3 linked regions of the Deinococcus aerius genome follow. The protein of the gene in region 3 binds, or shares a complex with, the protein of the main gene of each other region. Links are inferred from orthologs where the notes say so. Each region holds a gene or a part of one and is shown on either strand. Other genes may lie near its edges.

Region 1 (2,884 bases), on a different replicon or contig from region 3:
CGGGTCCACCCCCACACCCCGCCCCCGGTGTCCCCGCTCGCGCAGCAGGGACAGGAGCCGCCCGTCGCCCGCCCCTAGGTCGAGCACGTCGGCCTCCGGCGGAAGCCCGAGGGCGTCTAGCAACGGCTCGAAAGGCCAGGCCAACCCCGAGAGGCGGGAGAGGAGGGCGTCACGGTCGTGGAGGGCCATGGGGACAGCCTAGACCCGCGAAACGTTGTCCGGCGGGAGGTACGGGAGCATCAGTCCTGCCGCAGCAGACACCTTTTTCCGCCCCTGAAGGCTCGACTCACCGTTCCGTAGCCAAGCCTCCACGCAACCTTTACAACGGGGCCGGGATTACGTTTCGGCCCTGCCGGGCGGGACAGAGTTGGCCTGTGTCGGTTCAGGGAAGTTCGGGCCGCCCACAACGGTGTTCCCCGTTCGCCCCACGTTTTAGGCCCCTTTTTTAAGGAAGCAGGTACTCCATGAAACTCTCGAACATCATGTATGTCCTCGGCTTCGTCTCCATCCTGGCCTCGGCGGCCAGCTTTGCCACCGGCAAGGCAGATGGGGGTCCCGGCGATAAGAGCGGTGAGGAGAAGCAGCGCAGCGGCCTGTTCGTGGGCTTCTGGCCCCCCACGTTCTTCATCCTCGGCAAGATCATCGAGGACCGCGAGAACTCGGGCAAGAGCATCATCACCGGCGAATAAAGCAAATACAGGAGAAGGGGGCGTGGTGTAAAAGCCACGCCCCCTTCTCCTGGCTAATTTTCCCAACGGCGGAACACGGTCACGCTGAGCGAAGCAGCTCCAGACACGTCAGAGGCCCTTCGCTCAGGGTCACACGTCTTTTTTAAACTTCCAGCCGCGTTTTGAGGAAGTTGGTCATCACGGCGCCCCGCTTATAAAAGGGGTTTTCCATGATCTTGACGTAGAGCGGGATCGTGGTTTTCGGGCCGTGAATGACGGTTTCTTCGAGCGCCCGCTTCATGCGCGCGATGGCTTCCTCGCGCGAGTCATGATGAACGATCAGTTTGCCGATCAGTGAGTCGTAGTGCGGGGGAATCACATAGCCCGCGTAGGCGTGGCTGTCGACACGCACGCCGGGCCCGCCCGCGAAATGCACGTCGTCGATCTTGCCCGCCGCCGGGCGGAAGTCCTTGTCGGGGTCCTCGGCGTTGATGCGGCACTCAATGGAATGGCCGCGCAGGCGCACGTCCTCCTGCCGCAGGTGGAGTCCCTCGCCCGCCGCGATCTGGAGTTGCAGCTTCACGAAGTCCAGGCCCGAGATCATCTCGGAGACGCAGTGCTCGACCTGGATGCGGGTGTTCATCTCCATGAAGTAGTAGTTGCCGTCGCGGTCCACGATGAACTCCAGCGTGCCTGCGCCCGCGTAGTTAACGTGCCGGGCGAGGCGCACGCCCGCGTCCAGAATCTCCTGCCGCAGCGACTCGGGGAGGGTCGAGGGCGCTTCCTCGATCAGCTTCTGGTTGCGCCGCTGGATGGAACAGTCGCGCTCGCCGATGTGGATGACGTGGCCCTGGCCGTCGCCCATGACCTGCACCTCGACGTGCCGGAACTCCTCCAGGAACTTCTCCATGATGATCGCCGGGTCGCCGAAGTACAGCCGCGCCTCCTCCTGCGCCTGCCCGAAGGCCGAGCGCAGCTCCTCCTGCGTCCGCACGACCTTCTGCCCGCGCCCGCCGCCGCCCGCCGACGCCTTGAGGAGCACCGGGTAGCCGATCTGCTTGGCGGCGAGCAGCGCGGCGTCCACGTCCTCCAGCACGCCCGTGCCGGGGACGACGGGCACCTTGCTCTGGGTGGCGATGTCGCGCCCGCCCGCCTTGGAGCCCAGCGCCCGCATGGATTCCGGCGTCGGCCCGATGAAGACGATGCCGTGCTCGCGGCACATCTCCGCGAAGTCGGGGTTCTCGGCCATGAAGCCGTAGCCGGGGTGGATGGCCTCGGCGCCCGTCATCAGCGCCGCCGAGAGGATGTTGGGAATGTTGAGGTACGAGGCGTTGGAGGCGGGCGGGCCCACGCACACCGACTCGTCGGCGAGGAGCACGGGGAGGCTCTTCTCGTCGGCGGTCGAGTACACCACGACCGTCTTCACGCCCATCTCGCGGGCGGTGCGGATGACGCGCAGGGCGATCTCGCCCCGGTTGGCGATCAGGATTTTCTTGAACATGTTGCCTCCGGCAAGAGCGGAGGAGTTAGGGAAGCCCTTCCTGACCCCTAACTCCTACCCCCCACTCCTTCACTCGATGATGAACAGCGTCTGCCCGTACTCCACCGGCTCGGCGTTCTTCACCAGAATCTCGCGCACGGTGCCGCCCACCTCGGCCTCGATCTCGTTCATCAGCTTCATCGCCTCGATGATGCACAGCACCTGGCCGGGCTCGACCCGGTCGCCCACCTTGACGTAAGGCGGGGCATCCGGCGAGGACGCGGAGTAGAACGTGCCCACGATGGGCGCCTTGACGGGCGTTCCGGCGCTGGCGCTCTTCGCCGGGGCAGCGGGCGCGGGGTCGGCGGTCGGAGTCGCGGGTGCCGGGGCGGAGGACGACTCGCCCATGCTGGCCGCCGGGGCCCCCGCCGTCTCCGCGGGGGCCGCAGAAGGCTGGAAGCTGGGCATGGGAGCCGGGGCGGGCATCGGCGCGGCGGGCGCACTCGGCGCGAAGGCCGGGCCGCTTACAGCCTGTGGCCCCCGCTTGAGGTCCAGGGCGAAGCTGCCCGTCTTCAGGCTGAACTCGCGCACGTCGGCGACGCTCAGGGCGTCGAGAATCTTCTTGAGGTCGTCTGGGTTCATGGCCCCTCCTGTGGTGTGAAATCTGCTGCGCCCATCATGACCTGCCCCGGGCGGGTGAGGCTGTCACCCTTATCCGAACGGTCGTTAGGCTGGA
Region 2 (2,739 bases), on a different replicon or contig from region 3:
GGGGTGGCCTTCAGTTCCATGTGCGTGTGTCCTCCGGGGAAGGCTTTGGCCGCCTCTTTCGCGCCGCGTCCCTGCGGGAATCGGGGGCGGGGGCCAAGCAACCCTGGCAGTGTAGCAAAACTTCCGCGCCGTGTGGGTTCCGCCTCCCCGGGGGGCTCTGCTAGAATCGTGCCTGTTGCCGCGCGGCGCCCCCCCCTGCTCCTCCAGGGCAGAGCGCCCCGGACCCGAGAAAAAGGAGAAGCACACATGATCAGCGTGACTGAACTGCGTAACGGCACGAAGGTGGAGATGGACGGCGGACTGTGGGAGTGCCTGGAGTATTCCCACCTCAAGATGGGGCGCGGCGGCGCCAAGGTCGTCACCAAGTTCCGCAACATGGAGACGGGCTCCATCGTGGACCGCACCTTCAACAGCGGCGAAAAGCTCCAGGACATCTACGTGGAGGGCAAGAAGATGCAGTACCTCTACAAGGATGGGGGCGACTTCGTGTTCATGGACCTCGACACCTACGATCAGGTCCACCTGCCCCCCGCCCTCCTGGGCGACGCCCCTAAATTCATGAAGGAGAACACCGAGGTCGAGGTGGCGATGTACGGCGACAAGCCGCTGAGCATCACCCTGCCCAACCAGGTGGTCCTCAAGATCACCCAGACCGACCCCGGCGTGCGCGGCGACACCGTCTCGGGCGGCACCAAGCCCGCCACGCTGGAGACGGGCGCCGTCGTGCAGGTGCCCCTCTTCGTCGAGCAGGGCACCGACGTGAAGGTTGACACCCGCACCGGCCAGTACCTCAGCCGCGCGTAAATGAGCTCCGAAGCCGCCGCTCCCACCGCGATGGGGGCGGCGCTTCCTTTTGCCGTTAGACTCGGTCCAGCCTAACGACCGTTCGGATAAGGGTGACAGCCTCACCCGCCCGGGGCAGGTCATGATGGGCGCAGCAGATTTCACACCACAGGAGGGGCCATGAACCCAGACGACCTCAAGAAGATTCTCGACGCCCTGAGCGTCGCCGACGTGCGCGAGTTCAGCCTGAAGACGGGCAGCTTCGCCCTGGACCTCAAGCGGGGGCCACAGGCTGTAAGCGGCCCGGCCTTCGCGCCGAGTGCGCCCGCCGCGCCGATGCCCGCCCCGGCTCCCATGCCCAGCTTCCAGCCTTCTGCGGCCCCCGCGGAGACGGCGGGGGCCCCGGCGGCCAGCATGGGCGAGTCGTCCTCCGCCCCGGCACCCGCGACTCCGACCGCCGACCCCGCGCCCGCTGCCCCGGCGAAGAGCGCCAGCGCCGGAACGCCCGTCAAGGCGCCCATCGTGGGCACGTTCTACTCCGCGTCCTCGCCGGATGCCCCGCCTTACGTCAAGGTGGGCGACCGGGTCGAGCCCGGCCAGGTGCTGTGCATCATCGAGGCGATGAAGCTGATGAACGAGATCGAGGCCGAGGTGGGCGGCACCGTGCGCGAGATTCTGGTGAAGAACGCCGAGCCGGTGGAGTACGGGCAGACGCTGTTCATCATCGAGTGAAGGAGTGGGGGGTAGGAGTTAGGGGTCAGGAAGGGCTTCCCTAACTCCTCCGCTCTTGCCGGAGGCAACATGTTCAAGAAAATCCTGATCGCCAACCGGGGCGAGATCGCCCTGCGCGTCATCCGCACCGCCCGCGAGATGGGCGTGAAGACGGTCGTGGTGTACTCGACCGCCGACGAGAAGAGCCTCCCCGTGCTCCTCGCCGACGAGTCGGTGTGCGTGGGCCCGCCCGCCTCCAACGCCTCGTACCTCAACATTCCCAACATCCTCTCGGCGGCGCTGATGACGGGCGCCGAGGCCATCCACCCCGGCTACGGCTTCATGGCCGAGAACCCCGACTTCGCGGAGATGTGCCGCGAGCACGGCATCGTCTTCATCGGGCCGACGCCGGAATCCATGCGGGCGCTGGGCTCCAAGGCGGGCGGGCGCGACATCGCCACCCAGAGCAAGGTGCCCGTCGTCCCCGGCACGGGCGTGCTGGAGGACGTGGACGCCGCGCTGCTCGCCGCCAAGCAGATCGGCTACCCGGTGCTCCTCAAGGCGTCGGCGGGCGGCGGCGGGCGCGGGCAGAAGGTCGTGCGGACGCAGGAGGAGCTGCGCTCGGCCTTCGGGCAGGCGCAGGAGGAGGCGCGGCTGTACTTCGGCGACCCGGCGATCATCATGGAGAAGTTCCTGGAGGAGTTCCGGCACGTCGAGGTGCAGGTCATGGGCGACGGCCAGGGCCACGTCATCCACATCGGCGAGCGCGACTGTTCCATCCAGCGGCGCAACCAGAAGCTGATCGAGGAAGCGCCCTCGACCCTCCCCGAGTCGCTGCGGCAGGAGATTCTGGACGCGGGCGTGCGCCTCGCCCGGCACGTTAACTACGCGGGCGCAGGCACGCTGGAGTTCATCGTGGACCGCGACGGCAACTACTACTTCATGGAGATGAACACCCGCATCCAGGTCGAGCACTGCGTCTCCGAGATGATCTCGGGCCTGGACTTCGTGAAGCTGCAACTCCAGATCGCGGCGGGCGAGGGACTCCACCTGCGGCAGGAGGACGTGCGCCTGCGCGGCCATTCCATTGAGTGCCGCATCAACGCCGAGGACCCCGACAAGGACTTCCGCCCGGCGGCGGGCAAGATCGACGACGTGCATTTCGCGGGCGGGCCCGGCGTGCGTGTCGACAGCCACGCCTACGCGGGCTATGTGATTCCCCCGCACTACGACTCACTGATCGGC
Region 3 (7,851 bases):
GGTTGACCCTGGTGTACGGCGTGATGCGGGTGCCCAACTTCGCGCACGGCGGCCTGTACATGCTGGGGGCGTACTTCACCTACGCCGTCCTGAACGGCCTGGGTGTGGGGTACGTCCCCGCGCTGCTGCTCGCGGCGGTGGCGGTCGCCCTGCTCGCCGCGCTGCTCGAACGGGTGGTGTTCTACCCGCTGCGAAACGCCCCGCACGTCCACTCCATGATCGCCGCCATCGGGGTGCTGTTCTTTCTGGAGGCCGCCGTGCAACTGATCTGGGGGCCGGACTTCAAGCAGATCACCGAGCCGGTGCCGGGCATCCTGAACGCGGGCGGCGTGATTATCACCTGGCAGCGCCTGATCGTGATTCTCGCCTCGCTGCTGGTGATGCTGGGGCTGAACTACTTCCTGAAGCGCACGCTGACGGGCGCGACGATCGAGGCGATGAGCCAGAACCGCGAGGGCGCACGGCTGGTCGGCATCAACGTGAACCGGGTGGGAATGCTTACCTTCGCCATCTCGGGGGCGCTCGCCGCCGCCGCCGCCGCCCTCATCGCGCCCATCATCTCGGTCGCCCCGAGCATGGGCGAGGTGATGAACCTCAAGGTCTTCGCCATCATCATCCTGGGGGGCATGGGCAGCGTGCCGGGGGCCATCGTGGGCGCCTTCCTGCTGGCGTTTGCCGAGGTGTTCGGGGGCTTTTACATCAACCTCGATTTCGCGGACGTGATCGGCTTCGCGGCGCTCGTGATCGTGCTCGCCATCCGGCCCGAGGGCCTGTTCAGGAGGGGGACGTGAACCGCTTCAAACCCGGCCTGCTGGGCTGGCTCATCGTCTTCGCGCTGGCGGCGCTGGTGCCGCTGCTGCGCCCCGGCGGCTACGTCCTCGACGTGGCGATCAACACCATGATCTGGGCGATGCTCGCCTATGGCCTGAACGTGATGCTGGGCTACACCGGGCAACTGCCGCTCGCCCACGCGGGCTTTTTCGGCATCGGCGCCTATGCGGTCGGCATCCTGACGCTGAAGGCAGGCTGGAGCTTCTGGCTGGCCTGGCCCGCCGCGGTCGCCATCTGTGCCCTGGGCGGGTTGCTGCTGGGCCTGGTCGCCTTCCGCACGAAGGGGGACGCCTTCGCCATCTTCACCCTGGGGGTGGGCGTCATCATCTCGCTGATCATCAACAAGTGGGACGCGCTGACGGGCGGGAACGAGGGCCTGAACGGGGTGCCGCCCGCCTCCTCCTTCCTGGGCATCGACTTCTCGAAGGCCGCCAACTTCTACTACGTGGCGCTGGCAGCGCTGGCCCTCACCGTGCTGATCGTGGCGCGGACCCGGGGCAGCGTCTTCGGGCGCTCGCTCGTCGCCATTCGGGGGGGGGAGGACCTGGCGCGGAGTGCCGGAATCGACGTCTATTCCCACAAGCTGCGGGCGCTGATGCTCTCGACGGCGCTGGCGGGGCTGGCGGGCGGCGTGTACGCGGCCTACGTGGGCTTCCTGGGCTCGGGCGTGACCGGGCCGACGACGACCTTCACCGTGCTGCTGTACCTGCTCGTGGGCGGGGTGGGCACGCTGGCGGGGCCGCTGCTGGGCACGGCGCTGATCTTCGTGGCGCTGCAATTCATGAAGGGGCTCCAGGACTACCAGTACATCGTGTTCGGGCCACTCCTGGTGCTGCTCGTCCTGTTCGCGCCGCAGGGGCTGGCGGGGCTGTGGGACCGCGCTCAGGTGCGCCGTGTCCGCGCCCGGACCGAGAGGGCGGTGGACCATGCTTGAGGTCGAGGGGCTGGGCATCCATTTCGGCGGATTGCACGCGGTCCGGGACGTGACCGCCACCATCCCCGCCGGGCGCATCACCGCGATCATCGGGCCGAACGGGGCGGGCAAGAGCACCTTTTTCAACCTGATCTCGGGCTTCTACCAGCCGACTTCCGGGCGCATCCGCTTTCTGGGGGAGGACATCACGCGGCTCAGGACCCATCAAGTCGTGGCCCGCGGCATCGCGCGCACCTTCCAGACGACGACCATTTACAAGGAACTCAGCGTGCTGGACAACGCCATGATCGGCCACCGGGTCCGCACCCGCGCTGGGCTGTTCGACGCCCTGCTGCGGACCGGGCGCGAGCGGCGGGACGAGGCGGAGAGCCGGGGCGGGGCAATGCGGGCGCTGGAACGGGTGGGCCTGGCCGCGCAGGCCGGGCGTCCCGCCGGGGCGCTCACCCAGGAGGGGCAAAAGCGCGTCGGGATAGCGATGGCCCTCGCCTCCGACCCCAAGCTGCTCCTGCTGGACGAGCCCGCCGCCGGGATGAACCCGGAGGAGACGGTGAGCCTGATGGGCCTGATCCGCGACCTGGTGGTCGGTGGCCTGACGGTCGCGCTGGTGGAGCACAAGATGAACCTGGTGATGGGGCTGGCCGACGGCATCATCGTGCTGCACCACGGGCAGAAGATCGCGCAGGGCACCCCGGCGGAGGTCAGCCGCGACCCCGCCGTGATTGAGGCGTACCTGGGCGGGCACGCGCACGGCGGGCAGATGGGGCAAACCGCCAGCCGGGAGGCTCCCCATGCTTGAGGTCCGTGGCCTGAGCGTGAACTACGGCCCCTTCCGGGCACTGCACGACGTGAACCTGACTGTCCAGAAGGGCGAGATCGTGGTCCTCCTGGGCGCGAACGGGGCGGGCAAGAGCACCCTCTTCCGCACCCTGAGCGGGCTGCAGCGGCCCTCGGGGGGCACGGCGACCTGGAACGGCACGCCGCTCACCGGGGGGCGGCCCGAGTTCAACGTGGCGCATGGGGTGGCGCAGTGCCCGGAGGGCCGCCTGCTCTTCCCCGAACTGAGCGTGGAGAAGAACCTGCGGCTGGGGGCCTTCGTCCACCGCCGGGACGCCGCCGGGACCGCCCGGGAGCTGGAGCGGGTGTATGCCCTCTTCCCCATCCTGGTCGAGAAGCGCCACGACGCCGCCGGGAGCCTCAGCGGCGGGCAGCAGCAGATGGTCGCCATCGCCCGCTCGCTGATGGCCCGCCCGCAACTCCTGCTGCTCGACGAGCCCTCGCTCGGCCTGGCCCCGCTGGTGGTCGAGCAGGTGTTCGGGGCGGTGAGGCGGGTGAACGAGGCGGGCGTGAGCGTGTTGCTGGCCGAGCAGAACGCCTTCGCCGCGCTGGGCATCGCGCACCGGGGCTACGTGCTGGAGGGCGGGCGCGTCTCGCTGCAAGGCACCCAGGGCGAGCTGCTGGGCGACGACCGGGTGCGGAGCGCGTACCTGGGGGTGTAGCGGGGAGCGGCAGGGGGGCGGAGGGGCAGCCGCTGGTCCTCCGCCTCCCTCTTTCGGCGGACGACGGCCTGAGATGAGCCTGTCACTCTCGTGAGTATGTTGAGTGACGGGGAGCGGCGGCGGATCGAGGCCGAGGAGCTGGCCGCCGCCCGCGCCCTTCAGGAACGGGAGGAGCGCGCCCGTCACCAGCTCGCCCTGCACGCCTACCGTCAGGAGATTCGTGCTGGCCTGCGCCCGCGGGCCTGGTGGTGGCCGCTGCGCTGGCTGCCGCCGCTCGTGGCCGTCCTCGTCGCCGTGCTCCTGCTGCGTCCCAGCCCCGCTGTCCCCGACGACACCTCGGGCGGCATCGCCAGTTCGGCGCTGATGGACCGTTGCCGCGCGGAGGTGAGCGCCCGGCTGGGGCAGGCGGGGCTCCGGTTCCCCAATGCCCGTGAGGCGGCGGGCCAGTTCTCCGCCAACGCCGACGGCAAACGCTGGGACGGCTGGGTCGCCCTGCCGGACGGCACCCGCACCGACTTCAGTTGCAGTTTCACCGCCGCCGACGGGTCGGTGGAGGCCGAACTCATTCAGGAGGAGACCCCATGAAGCACGTCCTGGCTCTGCTGGCCCTCGGCACGCTTACCCTCGCGGACGCGCAGGCTCCCCGCACCGTCGCCGTGCCGCGACAGCGGGTCAGCCTGACCTGCGCCGACACGTACTGGCGAGCGCCGCGCCAAAACTTCCTGCTTGCCGACGAGACTTACCCGAACTGCGTCCTGCGCCTGCCCCTCACCCTGCGGGAGCGGTGGCCGGGCCCGCGCACCTTCTACCTCATCCCGCGCGTCTCGGCGACCCTGTACGCGAAGGACGGCAAGGGGAACGGCCATTGGCTGCCGCTGGCGCCCCTGGTCAACCGGGGGGACGACCCGCTGCACCGGGCCGTCTCCTCCCGCACCTATGCGGCGGTGGAACTGGGCGGACCGTTCGGCAAACTCGGCGACGTGGCCGGGAAGGACAAACCGGACACCGTCGGCGTCGGGGGCAAGCTCACCGTGTGCGTCGCCCCGGTGCGGCCCGGCGAGGACCCCTGCGTGACCTTCGACATCACCGCCCGGTACCGGGTGTACGGGCGCTGACTACAGCGGGCCGGAGCGGAGTGTAAGCGGGCGTTTACACTCCGCTCCCGCTTTGCTGACAGGGCTTCGCTACACTGCTTCTCAGTCGCCCCGAATGGGCTGAACTCCGGACGAGAGCACCGCCGTACCCGGTCACGACAAGACGGCGCGGGAGGTCTGGTATGGCATGGTTTCTGCTCGTGATCGCGGGGCTGCTGGAAGTCGGCTGGGCCATCGGCCTGAAATACACCCAGGGCTTTACCCGGCCCCTTCCCACCGCCTTGACCCTGCTCAGCATGGTCGCCAGCATGGGGCTGCTGGGCCTGGCGGCCAAGACGCTGCCCATCGGCACGGCGTACGGGGTGTGGGTGGGCATCGGGGCGGTGGGCGCGGCCATCCTGGGGATCGTGCTCTTCCGGGAACCCGTCACCGCCGCGCGGATCGTCTTCCTCGTCCTGATGATCGTCGCCATCGTGGGACTCAAGGCGACGAGCGGGCACTGATACGGTTTCCGTCCCATCCGTGATCGAAGCGGGACAGCGCCGCTTCGATCACTCCTTTCCCCGCAACCCTCAACGTTCCTGCTCGCTCCGCTCGGGTTGAACCGGTTTTGGAACTGTTCAACCGGAATCCGTAGCACAGGTATTGCCTACCTGTTCAGCCGGAACTCGTACGGGGGGCGGGAAACAGGGAGGAGGTGGAGCGCCGCGCCTCCCGGCCACCCCACCCCGGCACGGCACGGGCCTAGCTCTCCGTGAACGCCCCCAGCGAGCGGAACCGCGCGGCCCGCTCCGAGCGCAGCGTCTCGCCATCCAGCCCGGCCAGATCGGCGAGGGATCGGCTGACGGCCTCCCCGACCGCGCGCGCCGCCGCATCGGGGTCGAGGTGCGCGCCGCCGGGCGGCTCGGGAATGACCTCCTCCACGATGCCGAGCTCCAGCAGGTCGGGGGCCGTGAGCTTCAGGGCTTCGGCGGCCTCGGGGGCCTTGGCGGCGTCCTTCCAGATGATGGAGGCGGCGCCCTCCGGCGAGATCACCGAGTACCAGGCGTTCTCCTGAATCAGCACCCGGTTCCCCACCCCGATGGCGAGCGCGCCGCCCGAGCCGCCCTCGCCGATCACGGCGCAGACGGCGGGTACCCGCAGGCGCACCATCCGCCGGATGCTCTCGGCGATGGCCCAGCCCTGGCCGCGCTCCTCGGCCTCGATGCCGGGGTAGGCGCCCTGGGTGTCGATCAGCGACACGACGGGCAGCCCGAAGCGGTCGGCGAGGTCCATCAGGCGCGCGGCCTTGCGGTAGCCCTCGGGGTTGGCGGAGCCGAAGCGGCGCTTGATCTTGCCCTTGGTGTCGCGGCCCTTCTGCTGCATCAGGAGCATGACGGGCGTGCCCATCCAGCGCGCGGGGCCGCCGATCAGGGCGGGGTCGTCGCCGTACGCCCGGTCGCCGTGCAGCTCGGTGAAGTCGGTGCAGAGCCGCTCGACGTAATCGAGCGCGGTGGGCCGCCCCGGCGTCCGGGCAAGTTGCACCCGGTCCCAGCGCGAGAGGTTGGCGCTCCGCTCGGCGCGGAGTCTCTGGACCTCGGCGCGCAGGGGCGTGAGGGCCGCCCCGAGGTCCTGCCCGGTCTCGCGGGCGGTCGCCTCCAGGTCGCGCACCTGCGCCTCGAGCTTGCTCAGGGCGTCGGCGGTCAAGCGCCCACCTCCCGCCGGGTCAGCACGCCGAGCAGCCGGGTGAGGTACATGCGGTGCTCGCGGCGGTCCACCACGTCGTCCACCATGCCGTGCTCCAGCAGGAACTCGGCGCGCTGGAACCCCTCGGGGAGGTGCTGGCGGATGGTCTGCTGAATCACGCGCGGCCCCGCAAAGCCGATCAGCGCGCCCGGCTCGGCCACGATCACGTCCGCGATGGTGGCGAAGCTGGCGGTCACGCCCCCGGTCGTCGGGTCGGTCAGGATGGTGATGTAGGGCAGGCCCCGCGCGGCAAGTTCTTCCAGCGCCACCGTCGTCTTCGCCATCTGCATCAGCGAGAGCGCACTCTCCTGCATCCGCGCCCCGCCGCTCGCCGCGACGAGCACGAGGGGGGTGAACTCCCGGGCCGCATATTCGGCTGCCCGCGCGATCTCCTCGCCCACCACGCTGCCCATGCTGCCGCCGCTGAAGGCGAAGTCCATCACGGCGACGGTGACGGGGATGCCGCCCATCGTCCCGGTGCCCGTCAGGATCGCGTCGGGCTGGCCGGTCTTCGCCTGGGCGCGGGCCAGCCGCTCGGGGTAGGATTCGGTGTCGCGGAAGCCCAGCGGGTCGGTGGGGTGGACCCGGCCCGACTGCTGCACAAAGGAACCCTCGTCGAGCAGCACGCCCAGGCGCCGGCGGGCGTCCAGGCGAAAATGGTGCCCGCACTTGGGGCAGACGAAGCAGTTCGCCTCGAGGTCGCGGTTATACAGCCCCGCCTTGCACTGGGGGCACTGGGTCCACAGGTCCGGCAGCTCGCCCGTGCCCTGCGGCTGGGGGCGGCGCCTGCGGAAAAAACGGTCGAGCGCCATACGCTTCACTCCTCCTGGGGAAAAATGGCTTCCCGGGGCATTCTAGTGGCCCCGGCCCCGATGCGCAGCCCGGCCAGACCCTGAACCGGGTGCAAGCCGGAGGGGAGGCTCAGCGCAGGCGCCGCTTCAGGTAGTCGTCGATCTGCGCGAGTTGCACGTTCAGGTCGCGCTGGAGGGCGTCGATGCGGGCCTCCAGGGCTTCCAGCTCGGGGCCCCGGGTGGGCGCCGTGCCCGGTCCCAGCGCCTTGAAGCGCTCGTCGATGTACGTCTGGAGCTGGGCGAAGCGGCTGCCCTCCTGGCTGTCCAGGCTCACCCGCAGGGCCTCCATGTCGCGCAGCAGCCGGGCGCTGTCCGCCTGGGCGCGCAGGCGCGACACGCCCGCCCAGAAGTAGAAGATCAGCGCGAGCAGCAGCGCCGTCAGCAGCAGGATCAGGCCCAGCGGCACGCCCGTGTACGTCACGAAGCCCAGGCTCAGGGTATGCCCGAACATCAGGGCGTGCCGGTTCAGCACCGCGAAGATGGCGGCGAGAACGACGATGATGATCAGCACGACCGTCCGCATGGGGTGAGCGTAACCCAAGCTCGGCTTTTCCTGAGAGAGGTTGGGTTACGGGAGGATTAAGAAAAGCTGTCAGGGCACGGCTTCGGCGAGCAGGATGCGGAGCTGCCCCTGCAACATTCCTGCCCTGGTCGTATACCCGTACTTCACGGCCCACAGCAGCCGTGCCAGCACGTGCCAGAGGTGAAGGAAACGCAGTTCCTCAAGTGCTTCCCCCAGGGGCAGGCGCCCGTAAAGCCGCAGCACCTCCGCCGCGAAGTCAGGCCCATACTCCCCATACAGGTACAGGAAATCGCGGGCGGGCCGCCCCACGATCATCCCGTTGAAGTCGATGATCCCGGTCGGTCGGCCAGTGTGTGGACCGTACAGGACGTGATCGGTAGACACCTCGCCATGCAGG

What was found. Proteins that work in one complex are often made in the same cells at the same time.
Region 1: the proteins of accD (region 3) and accC are in contact, whole or in part, in a solved structure (PDB 8UXZ), measured with the Escherichia coli proteins. The link is inferred for Deinococcus aerius from one-to-one orthologs.
Region 2: the proteins of accD (region 3) and accB are in contact, whole or in part, in a solved structure (PDB 8UXZ), measured with the Escherichia coli proteins. The link is inferred for Deinococcus aerius from one-to-one orthologs.

The regions. Positions count from the first base shown.
Region 1 is NZ_BFAG01000003.1:332,803-335,686, reverse strand. It holds accC (acetyl-CoA carboxylase biotin carboxylase subunit), read right to left. Parts: upstream 2,170-2,884; coding sequence 832-2,169; downstream 1-831. Other genes in the region: accB (acetyl-CoA carboxylase biotin carboxyl carrier protein), read right to left, coding at 2,239-2,790; DAERI_RS06520 (hypothetical protein), read left to right, coding at 465-689; DAERI_RS06525 (class I SAM-dependent methyltransferase), read right to left, coding at 1-17. UniProt on the Escherichia coli protein: This protein is a component of the acetyl coenzyme A carboxylase complex; first, biotin carboxylase catalyzes the carboxylation of the carrier protein and then the transcarboxylase transfers the carboxyl group to form malonyl-CoA.
Region 2 is NZ_BFAG01000003.1:331,934-334,672, forward strand. It holds accB (acetyl-CoA carboxylase biotin carboxyl carrier protein), read left to right. Parts: upstream 1-963; coding sequence 964-1,515; downstream 1,516-2,739. Other genes in the region: DAERI_RS06500 (50S ribosomal protein L25/general stress protein Ctc), read right to left, coding at 1-20; efp (elongation factor P), read left to right, coding at 247-804; accC (acetyl-CoA carboxylase biotin carboxylase subunit), read left to right, coding at 1,585-2,739. UniProt on the Escherichia coli protein: This protein is a component of the acetyl coenzyme A carboxylase complex; first, biotin carboxylase catalyzes the carboxylation of the carrier protein and then the transcarboxylase transfers the carboxyl group to form malonyl-CoA.
Region 3 is NZ_BFAG01000011.1:11,578-19,428, reverse strand. What follows is about bases 4,966-7,851. They hold accD (acetyl-CoA carboxylase, carboxyltransferase subunit beta), read right to left. Parts: upstream 6,893-7,851; coding sequence 6,038-6,892; downstream 4,966-6,037. Other genes in these bases: DAERI_RS14650 (phosphotransferase family protein), read right to left, coding at 7,524-7,851; DAERI_RS14655 (hypothetical protein), read right to left, coding at 7,002-7,454; DAERI_RS14665 (acetyl-CoA carboxylase carboxyltransferase subunit alpha), read right to left, coding at 5,100-6,041. Outside these bases: DAERI_RS14700 (branched-chain amino acid ABC transporter permease), read left to right, coding at 1-791; DAERI_RS14695 (branched-chain amino acid ABC transporter permease), read left to right, coding at 788-1,765; DAERI_RS14690 (ABC transporter ATP-binding protein), read left to right, coding at 1,758-2,561; DAERI_RS14685 (ABC transporter ATP-binding protein), read left to right, coding at 2,554-3,261; DAERI_RS14680 (hypothetical protein), read left to right, coding at 3,358-3,846; DAERI_RS14675 (hypothetical protein), read left to right, coding at 3,843-4,376; quaternary ammonium compound efflux SMR transporter SugE, read left to right, coding at 4,538-4,858.